3 regions of the Bradyrhizobium sp. USDA 4354 genome follow, and region 3 is predicted to be linked to each of the others. Evidence: riboswitches for the same ligand, from Rfam matches in the RefSeq annotation. Region 3 holds a riboswitch; each other region holds the start of a gene.

Region 1 (4,147 bases), 1.3 Mb from region 3:
TACCCAGGTCGTTTCTTTATAAAACTGGTCGATTCCCTCTGGGACGACGGCAACGGGGTCAGCTGACGAAAGAATGAGAAGAAATCGCGGCCGGGTCGTCTGCTGCGGGGTCGTGCTAGGCTCACCAATGAAATACCGCAAATTGTGTTCGGACGTCGCCAGAAGCGCGTCAATGGCATGCTCTTTCATCAAACGCCGCGCGCGCTCGACGCGGCCCTCGTATTCGATCCGGGGAAACGGATCGTACTGAATGGTCCTAATCGAGCCCATCCCCAAGCCGTTCATCGCTCTTCTCCAGAGAAACACGTCAATTGCAGGACGACCGACAATTTAGATGCCAGTTCGACAGCAGATGGCCGCCTTCGCGCGCTCATTCGACAATATCCTTCGGAAGAGCCGCGCGCATTTTTTTATGCGAAAGCATCGGAACACCGAGCTCCTCTGCGAGGAGGCGAGCAACCCCCTTGAAAGGCGCTTTTAGCTTATCGTGGTACACGATGCTTTGAATCCCGCCTACAATCGACTCCACGCAAGCTCTCAGGTCGACCAAACGCCTTTCCTGGTCATAGCCATCCGACACGAGCCAATGGTTTGGTAGGACGTGACTTGCTGCGATCGGGGGTCGATCGCGCGACTGCAATACCGGGTTCGTAAAGCTCGGCTCGAAGTGAACGCCTCCGATGCAGAGCACGGAGTGTACCGGTTCCTCAATGCGATCGAAAATTCGCAGCAGCGATCGCGCCAGCACTCGGGCCGCAAGAGGGTTTGCCCAATCTTCGGGCGAGCTTCCGATCTCGACATCGACAGCCGACGGCCGCAGGTCAGCGAGACGGGTACCAGCATCACCGGCCTTGACGCCCGACCAATGAGTCGCTTCCAGGTAAGTACGAAAGGAGTCAAGACCGGAAGTGACCCGCTCGGCTTCGATGGCCAGAAGAAGCCCCCGCGTAATCCGAGGGTCGACCGTGCTGAAGGTCCCCGTGGCCAGATCGCCGGTCGTTTGAACCGAGAAGATTGCGTTTGGCGCATTGGCGCCCTCGTGCCAATTCACGATGCCAATAACGTCAGCGTCACCGAAGCGTTCATTCAAGATTGGCGCGTAGCGCGCATAGTCGTTACTTACGACCTCGTTCGTGGCCACGATCGAAATTCTGGCGTCATGCAAGCCAGCGACTTCGAGGACGGAGTGCCCATCGACTTCGAAACTCGTTGCAACAAGAGCGCATTCCGCCTTGAGAGCATCCAGAACGCGCCCCGCGACCGGGTCCTTTTCTCGATCGACGCAGAAGACAAAAACGGCATTTCTCATCGCGATCCTCCGCCAAGTCCAAGGCAGATCGAGAGCGTAGTACGCCTATCCTGAACTTGGCGCCGTCGTCTTTTCGACTTTCTCGGAAACCACCATGCTCTGTGAACGGAAATCCGATCTTGCAGCGCGAGAGCGTGCGCGTGGGAGGCGATTAACCCAAGCCCGAATAGCGTCACAATGGCGCCACTCGCGAACTGAGTCCCATTATCGGCTATCCTGCTTGGCGGAGTAGCGACCGGAAATCGCGCGAATTGGAAATCGAGGCAGCGGATCGCCGAACCAGCAGCGAACTTCACCCGGTTGCGTGTCGAGCAAGAGCGAATCCTGCCGTCATATGCCAGAGACGTCGACGCGAGAGCCGCGAAGAGCCCCTCATCGAGCGGAGCGACCGACTCAGGCGTGCAGGCCTCCATTTCGGCTCGACTTTGAAAGAGATGCATGCCAGGCACAGCTTTGTAGGGTCCTACACCACCGCAGACTTATTAGAGCGTCGCCACGCAAACATTGCGCGTTCTTTTGAGAATCACGCAGTATTTCTGCGGTAGCCGCCGATAGCTCGCTGGAAACCACTGGAACATCCAGCGGATGCAATTATCAAAAGGCGAGATCAGCATAGTACTAGGCAACAAACCACCTGCTAATTTGGGTGGGGAGGCTAGGCAAACATCGAGTTGTCGCTTACGCCGCCGATTTTGGGATCCGACGATTCATCACGGCTTGACAGGTAGTGAGTACGTCTGAGAGTGTTATCGTGTCTGATGATGGTGTGCGGGAGAGCGCGATAAGCCTGCAAAGGCGTATCACCGCCGACGGAGCAACTCCCCAAGGAAACTCTCAGGCCCAGGACCGCACACCGAGGACGATCTGGAGAGAGGTGCCGGTCAGCACCCACCGAAGGGGACCGTGATCCACGAGGATTGCGGACAAAGCTCTCAGGTGCACGGACAGATTTGGGGACGGAGACATGGCGACGCCATTCACCGTTCGTTCAATCTTGTCCTGGAGCATACGATGAGCACGATCATCATAATCGGGTCCGGCGTCACCGGAGTTACAACTGCCTATGCCCTGGCCCGCCGCGGCTATTCGGTTACAGTCTTTGATCGCCAGCGCTATCCGGCGATGGACACTTCGTTTGCGAACGGCGGCCAATTATCGGCAAGTAATGCCGAGGTTTGGAATAATGTCGCAACGATCGTAAAAGGCTTGAGGTGGATGCTGCGCAAAGACGCACCATTGTTGCTGAACCCAAGCCCCAGTTTTCACAAATATACTTGGCTGGCAGAGTTCGTAAGCCAGATTCGAAACTACCGCCACAACACGATCGAAACGACGAAGCTAGCGATAGCCGCTCGCAAGCATCTTTTTGAGCTAGCCGATCGGGAGAGCATCGATTTCGACTTGGAACGGCGAGGAATCTTGCACGTTTATTCGAGCAAACCCGATTTCGATGCGGCCTCTCGCGTGAATCAGTTGCTGCTCAAGGGCGGATTGGATCGCCGTCCTGTGACGCCTTCTGAGATGCTTACAATAGAGCCAGCTCTGCGCGATCAGTATTATGGTGGCTTCTTTACCCCGTCTGACTCAACCGGCGACATTCACAAGTTCACGCGCGGCCTCGCTGCGGCTTGCGAGCGAGGGGGCGTACGCTTCGTCTTTGATGCAGAGATCTGCGGCATGCGGTCCGACCGAGACGGTGTGGTCGTACACTGGAAACGAGGTTCGCTGAAGGAAGAACTCAATGCCGAACGCGCAGTGGTTTGCGCGGGGGTCGGCAGCCGCCGCATTGCTTCAATGCTGGGGGACAACATCAACATTTATCCCGTCAAGGGCTACTCCATCACGGTAGAGCTGGGAGACGAAACGAGCCAAAAGGCTGCGCCTCGTGTCAGCCTGCTGGACGAGGCCACCAAGATCGTGACCAGCCGGTTAGGAGAAGATCGCTTCCGGGTCGCGGGGACCGCCGAGTTTAATGGCGAAAACCGCGACATCCGCTGGGACCGAATTAAGCCCTTGGTGCGCTGGGTAGAGCGATCGTTTCCGGATGTGTCGACCGCGCAGGTGGTGCCATGGGCGGGCTTGCGTCCTATGACACCTAGCATGATGCCAACGGTTGGCCGCGGCAAACGCCCGAATGTTTTCTACAACACAGGCCATGGTCATCTCGGCTGGACATTATCCGCTGTCACAGCTGAAATGATCGCTGATGTCATTACGACAGACGGCAGCAACACTCGGCTGAGCGCATCCGTGTCCTGATCCTGTTGAATGGGTCCTGGTCCATGCTCCCGCCGATATCGCGGCGGGAGCATGTCGATTGACAGTACCGAAGCGGATTTTGAAGTCGCTCTCGAAGGGTGATGCGAGCCTCACGGTCGGGCGACTTGCTTCCCGCAATTCATTATTCAGGTAAGCGCCCCTGTGAACCACTTGGCACCGTTGCCTCCGAAAGCCTTGGTATGACTGAGTTGTTGCAACGAGTTGACGCCGACCAAGTGGGGCTGCATGAGCGTTGTCGTTTCTTTGCAAGGCGCACGCCGCACACATAGTGAAGTGCCGTCGCATTTAAGGGCAGGTCGCCAGCTTTGCGGCGGCCCCGAATCAGGCCCACCAAAGCCGTTCCGCGCCGCTCACCCGAGCGTAAAACCACCCGATCGAACGACTCTTCGTCTCAGACACAGAGATGCATCGCCAAGCTCAACATCTTGTCGACTCGCAACCGCTGCGGAGCGACGCCAATTGCTGTTCGCCCAGCTGACGCTCACCTTCGTAACGCCTGTGCCACGGGACGAAGGGCGTTTCGAAGGGCATTTTGCAAGCCATGCAGTATATTTCTTG
Region 2 (4,147 bases), 140 kb from region 3:
AGTTGAACAGCGCCTCCAGCCGGCCCTGGCTGATCTCAGGCTGGTACGGCGTATAGGCCGTGTACCAGGCCGGGTTTTCCAGGATGTTGCGCTGGATCACAGCGGGCAGGATGGTGCCGGAATAGCCCTGGCCGATCAGCGAGGTGAAGACCTGGTTCTGGCGCGCCAGCTCGGTCATGTGCGCGATCGCCTCGGTCTCGCTGAGGGGCTTGCCGAGATCGAGCGGGGCGGCCTGCCGGATCGAGGCCGGCAGCGTCTCCGCGATCAGGGCATCGACGCTCTTGGCGCTGACGGTCTCTAACATGGCGGTGACGTCGCGCGCCGACGGGCCGATATGGCGGCGAACGAAACTGCCGGCGGTGTCGCCGTTGGTCTTGCGGTGCGCGGTCATCGCTTGCTCCATCGTCCTTAAGCCGTATGCGCCTTGTAGGCGGCTTCATCCATGAGGCCGCCGAGCTCGCTTTTGTCGGCAATCTTGATCTTGAAGAACCAGGCCTTGCCTTGCGCATCCGAGTTCACCAGCGCCGGCTCGTTGGCGAGCTCGGCGTTGGTCTCGATCACTTCGCCGGTAACAGGTGCGTAGACGTCGGAGGCCGCCTTGACCGACTCGACGACCGCTGCGGCTTCCGCCTTTTTCAGCACGCGGCCGAGCTTGGGCAGCTCCACGAACACGACGTCGCCGAGCTGCTGCTGGGCGTAGTCGGTGATGCCGACCGTGGCGGTATCGCCATCGATGGCGAGCCATTCATGGTCGGAAGTGTACAGGGTCGTGGTCATTGTCTTGTCCTCAGCGTTTGTAGGTGTTTTTCACGAAGGGCATGGCGGCGACCTGCAAGGGCAGCCGCTGGCCGCGCACCTCGGCGAAGAGCTTGGTGCCGAGCGCGGCGAGGCTCACGGGCACATAACCCATCGCCACCGGCGCGCTCAGGCTCGGGCCGAAGCCGCCCGAGGTGACCTTTCCGATCGGCTCGCCGCCCGCAGCGTCGGCAAACAGCAGCGCGCTCTCGCGCACCGGCGCGCGGCCCAGAGCAAGCAGGCCGACGCGGCGGCGGGATGCGCCGTTATCGAAATGGGCGAGGATCTTGTCCGCGCCGGGAAAACCGCCGGCACGGGCGCCGCCGTTGCGGCGGCTCTTCTGCACCGACCATTCCAGCGCGGCCTCGACCGGCGTGGTGGCGGTGTCGATGTCGTGGCCGAACAGGCAGAGCCCGGCCTCCAGCCGCAGGCTGTCGCGCGCCCCTAAGCCAATCGGCAGCACGTCCGGATTGTCCAGCAGCATTTTGGCGAGGCGTTCGGCTTCGCCTGCAGGAACCGAGATCTCGAACCCATCCTCGCCGGTGTAGCCGGAGCGCGAGACGAAGCACTTGATGCCGGCAACCTCATGCGGGCCGGCGTCCATGAACTTCATGGCCGGCGCCTCTGCACAGAATTTCCCCAGCACCGCTTCCGCCTTCGGGCCCTGCAGCGCGATCAGCGCGCGGTCGGCGAGCTGCTCGATGATGCAGTCGCCGGACAGGTTCGCGCGCAGATGCGCCTCGTCCGCGTCCTTGCAGGCGGCGTTGACCACCAGGAACAGGTGATCGCCGAAATTGGCGACCATCAGGTCGTCGAGAATCCCGCCGTCCGCATTGGTGAACTGGGCATAGCGCTGCCGCCCCTCGGCGACCGCCACGATATCTTGCGGCACCAGCTGTTCCAGTGCGCGGGCGGCGTCCTCGACCTTGCCCGACTTCGGCCGGAGCGCGATCTGGCCCATATGGGAGACGTCGAACAGGCCGGCGGCGGCCCGGGTATGGAGGTGCTCCTTCAGCACGCCCGCGGGGTACTGCACGGGCATGTCATAGCCCGCGAACGGCACCATCTTGCCGCCCAGGGACACATGGAGGCTGTGGAGGGGCGTACGTTTCAGGGAGTCTTGGTCGGTCGCTAGCATCTTAAGGGGCCCTCGGCGGTTCCCGGGGAGGATTCCCCGATGGACACCAGTCGAAGCCCCATCTGTCGCTGTGCCTGAGAGTATTATCCCGTCGGCGGACGCAATCCGGGTCTTATGCCCGTCGGCGCCTCTTTCCAGATGCTGTCAAAGCCACGCGGTCCTTTTGCCTGAGAGTTTCCGGGGCGGTTGCTCCTTCGGCGCCGGCTGCCTAAGCCGGTCTCTCCCGACGTGGCCGTACGATACAGATGGGTAGAGACCACAGGGCGGCCAAGCCTGTCAACGCGACACTCGCGCCTTTCAACGGGATTGCGCGCCTGCGGCAACCCACTGATCTCTCTGCACAGTTTCTAGACAGCGAAGCTGGCCTTGTCTAAAAGCGCTTTGGCCCGCAGATATCAGCCTGAATTTCAGGTTTGGACTGCGGCAGCGGGCCCAAGCATACCCGATTGGATGAACATGAGCGGCGTCAACGAGATCAGGTCGACCTTTCTGAACTTCTTTGCCGAGAACGGCCACGAGATCGTGCCGTCCTCGCCACTCGTGCCGCGCAACGACCCGACCTTGATGTTCACCAATGCCGGCATGGTGCAGTTCAAGAACGTGTTCACCGGTGTCGAGAAGCGGCCGTATCAGCGCGCCACCACCTCGCAGAAATGCGTGCGCGCCGGCGGCAAGCACAACGACCTCGACAATGTCGGCTACACCGCGCGCCATCTCACCTTCTTCGAGATGCTCGGCAATTTCTCGTTCGGCGACTATTTCAAGGAGCGCGCGATCGAGCTTGCCTGGAAGCTGATCACGACCGAGTTCGGGCTGAAGAAGGACAAGCTGCTCGTCACGGTCTATCACACCGACGACGAGGCGGCGGGCCTGTGGAAGAAGATCGCCGGCTTCTCCGACGACCGCATCATCCGCATCCCGACCTCGGATAATTTCTGGGCGATGGGCGACACCGGCCCGTGCGGCCCGTGCTCGGAGATCTTCATCGACCGCGGCGAGCACATCTGGGGCGGACCTCCGGGCTCGCCGGAAGAGGACGGCGACCGCTTCCTCGAGTTCTGGAATCTCGTGTTCATGCAATATGAGCAGGTGACGAAGGAGGAGCGCGTGGATCTGCCGCGTCCTTCGATCGACACCGGCATGGGCCTGGAGCGCATGGCCTGCATCCTCCAGGGCGTCGAGAGCGTGTTCGAGACCGACCTGTTCCGCAACCTGATCGACGCGACCGCGTCTGCGCTCGGCACCGGGCCGAACGAGCAGACCGTGGCCTCGTTCCGCGTCATCGCCGACCATTTGCGTTCCTCGGCGTTCCTCGTCTCCGACGGCGTGCTGCCCTCGAACGAGGGCCGCGGCTACGTGCTCCGCCGGATCATGCGCCGCGCGATGCGCCATGCGCAGCTGCTCGGCGCCAAAGAGCCGCTGATGCATCGGCTGGTCTGGGCGCTGGTCCGCGAGATGGGCCAGGCCTATCCCGACCTGATGCGCGCGGAGAATCTGATCGAGGAGACGCTGCGGCTGGAAGAGACCCGCTTCCGCAAGACGCTTTCGCGAGGCCTTGCCATCCTCGACGAGAAGAGCGCGTCCCTGAAGAAGGGCGACATGTTCGACGGCGACGTCGCCTTCACGCTGTACGACACCTACGGCTTCCCGCTCGACCTGACGCAAGACGCGCTGAAGTCGCGCGGCATCGGCGTGGATCAAGCTGCGTTCACCGACGCGATGGAGCGTCAGAAGGCCAAGGCGCGCGAGTCCTGGAAGGGCTCGGGTGAGGCGGCGTCGGAAGCGATCTGGTTCCCGCTGCGCGAGAAGCTGGGGGCGACCGAATTCCTGGGTTACGAGACCGAGAGCGCCGAAGGCGTGGTGTCCGCGCTGGTGAAGGATGGCGCTGAGGTTGCCAGCCTCAAGGCCGGCGAGACGGGCGCGATCGTGCTGAACCAGACGCCGTTCTATGCGGAGTCGGGCGGCCAGGTCGGCGACACCGGCTTGCTCACCGGCGAGAGCGGACTCAAATTCCGCGTCACCGATACGCAGAAGAAGCTCGGCGATCTCTTCGTCCACATCGGCACGGTGGAGAGTGGGGAGCTGAAGCTCGGCGCTGCGCTGCAGCTCGAGGTCGATCATTCGCGCCGTTCCTCGATCCGCGCGCATCACTCGGCGACGCATCTCATTCACGAAGCGCTGCGCCAGGTGCTCGGCGACCACATCGCCCAGCGC
Region 3 (4,147 bases):
TTGTGCGGAGGTGGGCTTGAGCCGCTGCGACGGCGCGAGCTGGATCGGATCATGCGGCGCGATCAGCGGCGCGAGGATCGAGACCAGCACGATCAACGCGAGCAGGACCGTCGCCGTGGCGATGATGGGCGTCGAGGTGAGGAATCCGAAGCGCGGCCGCAGCGGCGACGTGATCGGAATGGACGACTGGGGAAGGGTATCGACCGACATTTGTGTTCTTATCCTTGCCTCAGTACCGGATCCGGGGATCGAGCAGGGTGTAGGCGACGTCGATGAGGAGATTGACGACGACATAGATCAGCGACGTCAGCAGGATCATCGCCTGGATCACCGGGTAGTCGCGCGCCAGCACCGCATCCACGGTGAGGCGGCCGATGCCGGGGATGTTGAACACGCTCTCGGTGACGACGACGCCGGAGATCAGCAGTGCAAAGCCGGTGCCGATCACGGTGATCACGGGTACCGCGGCATTGCGCAGCGCATGGCGCATCATCACCGCAATCTCGTTGATGCCCTTCGCACGCGCCGTTCGCACGTAATCTTCGCCGAGCACGTCGAGCATCGCCGCGCGCGTCATGCGCGCGATCAACGCGATGTAGATGAAGGACAATGCGCAGGTCGGCAGGATCATGCGCTCGAAGAACGGCCCGAAACCGTTAAAGATGCTGCGGAAGCCCTGCACCGGCACCCAGCGCAGGTCGATCGCGAAGATCTGGATCAGGACATAGCCGACCACGAACACCGGCACCGAGAAGCCGAGCACGGACAGGCCCATCACGAAACGATCGATCCAGGTGCCGTGCTTCCAGGCCGCGATCACCCCCAAGGGAACGGCGACGATCACGGCGAGGATGATGGTGCACAGCGCGATCGAGATCGACGGCTCGACGCGCTGGCCGATCATCTTCATCACCGGCAGGTTGGAGATCAGCGAGGTCCCGAGGTCGCCGTGCAGCAGCTTGTTCACCCAGGTGATGAACTGCACGATCAGCGGCTCGTTCAGGCCGAGCGAGGTGCGGATACGCTCGAGCCGTTCCGGCGTCGCGTTGTCGCCGGCGAGAATCGCGGCGGGATCACCGGGCGTCAGCCGCAGCAGCAGGAACACGAACAGCGCGACCACGCCCATCACGGGCACCGCGGCCAGAACGCGGCGAATAAGATAACCCAGCATGCACCTATCTCCGGCTGCGGAACTTGGGGGGCCTCGAGGCGCCCGTGAACTCTGTCGTGTCTATCATGCCTGTCACTTGGACTGGAAAGGCCGCCCGGAGACGCCGCCCTCTCGGGGCAAATTGTGTGCCAAGGGCTGCGCTGTCGCAAGAGGCCGGCATGTCCCCGGCATCGACCACTCAGGATGCATGTCGCAGTTCACGCTCAACCCCAAGTGAAGACGTGGTCGTCGGCGCATTGAGCCCGCGCCAGCCGTCGATGGTCTGGGCAATCATCTGCGCCGTCGCCGCCGACAGGGTCCAGCCGAGATGGCCGTGGCCGGTGTTGAAGAACACGCCCGGTATCCGCCCTGCGCGCACCACCGGCATCATGTTCGGCATCATCGGGCGCAGCCCGGCCCAAGGCACGACGCGCGACGTTTCGACGGCGGGGAAGTTGCTGCGCACCCAGTCGATCAGCGGCTGCACGCGGTCGGCACGGATATCGCGATTGAAATCGTTGAACTCGGCGGTGCCAGCGACGCGAAAGCGATCGGCCCCGAGCCGGCTGGTGACGATCTTGGCGGCCTCGTCGAGCAGGCTCACGGTCGGGGTGGCATTGCGGCTCTCGGCGGTGTCGAGCTGCACGGTGATCGAGTAGCCCTTCACCGGATAGACGTTGACGCGCTCGTCGAGCAGGGCGGCGAAGTGACGGTTAGCAACGCCGGCGCAGACCACGACACCGTCCGCCTTCAGCATGCCGCGCGCGGGGGCGACCGCATCGTCCGCGGCAAGGTCGGCCCAGCCGAGCACGAAGCCGCTGCCGGCACGCGCGATCGAATCGATGCTCGCTTCGTGGATGAAGGTTGCGCCACGCCGCTTACAGGCGTCCGCCAGGCCGCGGGTGAACTTGTGGATATCGCCGGTCGCATCCGATGGCGTGTAGAAGCCGCCATAATAGTCCTTGCGCAGTGTCGGCTCGATCGCGCGGATTTCCTCCGGCGTCACCGGGCGGCGGTCGAGGCCACCTTCCTGCAGCAGCGCGTTGACGCGCAGACCGGATTCAAAGCCGTCCTTGTCACGATAGATGTGGAGGATGCCGCGGCGCTCGAGATCGAAGTCGATGCCCTCGCGCGCCGCGATGTCGAACAGATGTCTGCGCGCTTCGATCGCGAGCCGCGTGGTCTCGATCGTGTTGGCCCGGTAGTTGCCGATGTCGGCGACGAACTCGCTCATCCAGGAGTATTTGTGCCAGTTCGGCCGCGGATTCATCAGCAGCGGCGCGTCGCGCCGGAACATCCAGCGCAGGCCTTTCAGGATCGTCGCGGTGCTGTTCCAGACTTCGGCGTTCGATGCGGAGAGCTGTCCGCCATTGGCGAAGGACGTCTCCATCGCAGCGTAGCGGTGCTTGTCGAGCACCGTCACCTCAAAGCCGCGTTCGAGCAGGGCATAGGCAGTCGTCACGCCGGTGATGCCGGCGCCGATGATGGCGATATGGGTCATGACTAGTTCGGGGCTCCCGCGTTTAGAGTCGGCTGACCGCCGGCCAAGGCCGTTGGCGGCGCCCCATCTGTCACGGGTACCTGAGAGCTTGATCCGCTGCGGATCTCGCAACGGACTATCCCCTTCGGTGGACGTCACGATTGCCTGCAATCGCGCCGCCTCTCTCCAGATCGTCCTGACGATACAGTCCTTTTGCCTGAGAGTTTCCGGGGCGGTTGCTCCGTCGGCGCCGCAACGAAAGCTGAAAGCCTTCGTTGCGATCTCTCCCGCATCGTCGCGTGGACGGCCGAGCAGTACGATACGCCTCATTTTTGGACAAGGCTAAATTTAGACCGCGACTGCCAACGCATTGTGCAGTGCGAAGTTGATTCAATTGCGTGTTGTTTCGGGCCGTCGTCCCGGGGCGATGCGAAGCATCGAACTCTGGTGCGCACTTGCGCACCTGAGGACCTCGAGATTCCCCGGTGCGCAATTGCGCACTCGAGGTCTGGTCCTTCAGGACCATCCCGGAATGACGGCTGCGCCGTCACTCCAGCGTCGCTAGCAATCCCGCCATCAAGCGCCCACGCTCGACCAGGCTGTCGATTTCGATGAACTCCTCCAGCGTGTGGGCATTGCCGCCGCGCACGCCCAAGCCGTCGAGCGTCGGGATCCCCATCGCTCCGGTGAAGTTGCCATCGGAGCCGCCGCCGGAGCTCGCATGGGGTAATTCCGCGCCGAGAGATTTGGCGATGCCGCGCGCCTTTTCGTACAGCGCCATCGTGCCCGCGTTCGGCTCCCATACCGGCCGCGTCACGCCGCGCGTGACCTTGAAGCTGACGTCGTTGTTAGTGGCCGAGAGCGCAAGCATCCGCTCGACGCCGCGGTCGAGATCGGCCTGGCGCTTGGCCATGGAGAGCGCTTCGCCTGTCGCGGTCGTTGCAACGCAATTGACCCATTGGCCGCCATGGACGACGCCGACCGAGAAGGTGCAATCCTCCGTCGTCATCGCGTCGATCGCGAGAATCTGCCGCGCCATTTCGCGGATTGCCGAACGTCCCGCCGACAGCGTCGCGCCGGCGTGGCTTGGCCGGCCCGTCGCCTCGAGATTGAACCGCGCGATGGCGTAGCGTCCGGTGGTGACGCCGTTGTCGGCGCGGCCGGGCTCCGGCACCAGCACGTATTTGTTGCGTGCGGCTTCCGCCTCGATGATGTCGCGCGTCGAGGGCGTGCCGACTTCCTCATCAGGCGTGAACAGCACGGTGATCGGCAGCGGCGTCGTGAACGAGGCGCGCGCCAGCTGCCGGATCGCTTCCAGCGAGAGATAGTTGCCGCCCTTCATGTCGTAGATGCCGGGGCCGTAGCACTTGTTGCCCTCGCGCCGCCATTTCAGCTTCTCGATCGTGCCGACCGGGTGGACGGTATCCATGTGCCCGGCGATCAGGATACCCGGCTCGCCCTGCTTCGGATGGGGAAAGCGCGCGCGGATGACGCCGCCAAAGCCTTGGCGGCCGGCG

Evidence for each region. A riboswitch is a leader RNA that binds a small molecule or an ion and turns the genes downstream of it on or off. The one in region 3 is predicted to bind glycine.
Region 1: another riboswitch for glycine. It lies ahead of ACVIIV_RS15255 (D-amino acid dehydrogenase); the one in region 3 lies ahead of ACVIIV_RS20730 (D-amino acid dehydrogenase).
Region 2: another riboswitch for glycine. It lies ahead of gcvT (glycine cleavage system aminomethyltransferase GcvT); the one in region 3 lies ahead of ACVIIV_RS20730 (D-amino acid dehydrogenase).

What each region holds. Positions count from the first base shown of each region.
Region 1 is NZ_JBSSDC010000001.1:3,285,004-3,289,150, reverse strand. Features, by position in the region: gene ACVIIV_RS15265 (M24 family metallopeptidase) at 1-285, opposite strand, end outside; gene ACVIIV_RS15260 (D-aminoacyl-tRNA deacylase) at 371-1,309, opposite strand; glycine riboswitch at 2,069-2,168, shown strand; glycine riboswitch at 2,172-2,259, shown strand; gene ACVIIV_RS15255 (D-amino acid dehydrogenase) at 2,321-3,568, shown strand.
Region 2 is NZ_JBSSDC010000001.1:4,397,915-4,402,061, forward strand. Features, by position in the region: gene gcvP (aminomethyl-transferring glycine dehydrogenase) at 1-391, opposite strand, end outside; gene gcvH (glycine cleavage system protein GcvH) at 409-777, opposite strand; gene gcvT (glycine cleavage system aminomethyltransferase GcvT) at 788-1,933, opposite strand; glycine riboswitch at 2,080-2,169, opposite strand; gene alaS (alanine--tRNA ligase) at 2,390-4,147, shown strand, end outside.
Region 3 is NZ_JBSSDC010000001.1:4,538,469-4,542,615, forward strand. Features, by position in the region: gene ACVIIV_RS20720 (ABC transporter permease) at 1-210, opposite strand, end outside; gene ACVIIV_RS20725 (ABC transporter permease) at 230-1,171, opposite strand; gene ACVIIV_RS20730 (D-amino acid dehydrogenase) at 1,350-2,651, opposite strand; glycine riboswitch at 2,717-2,822, opposite strand; glycine riboswitch at 2,826-2,930, opposite strand; gene ACVIIV_RS20735 (M20/M25/M40 family metallo-hydrolase) at 3,178-4,147, opposite strand, start outside.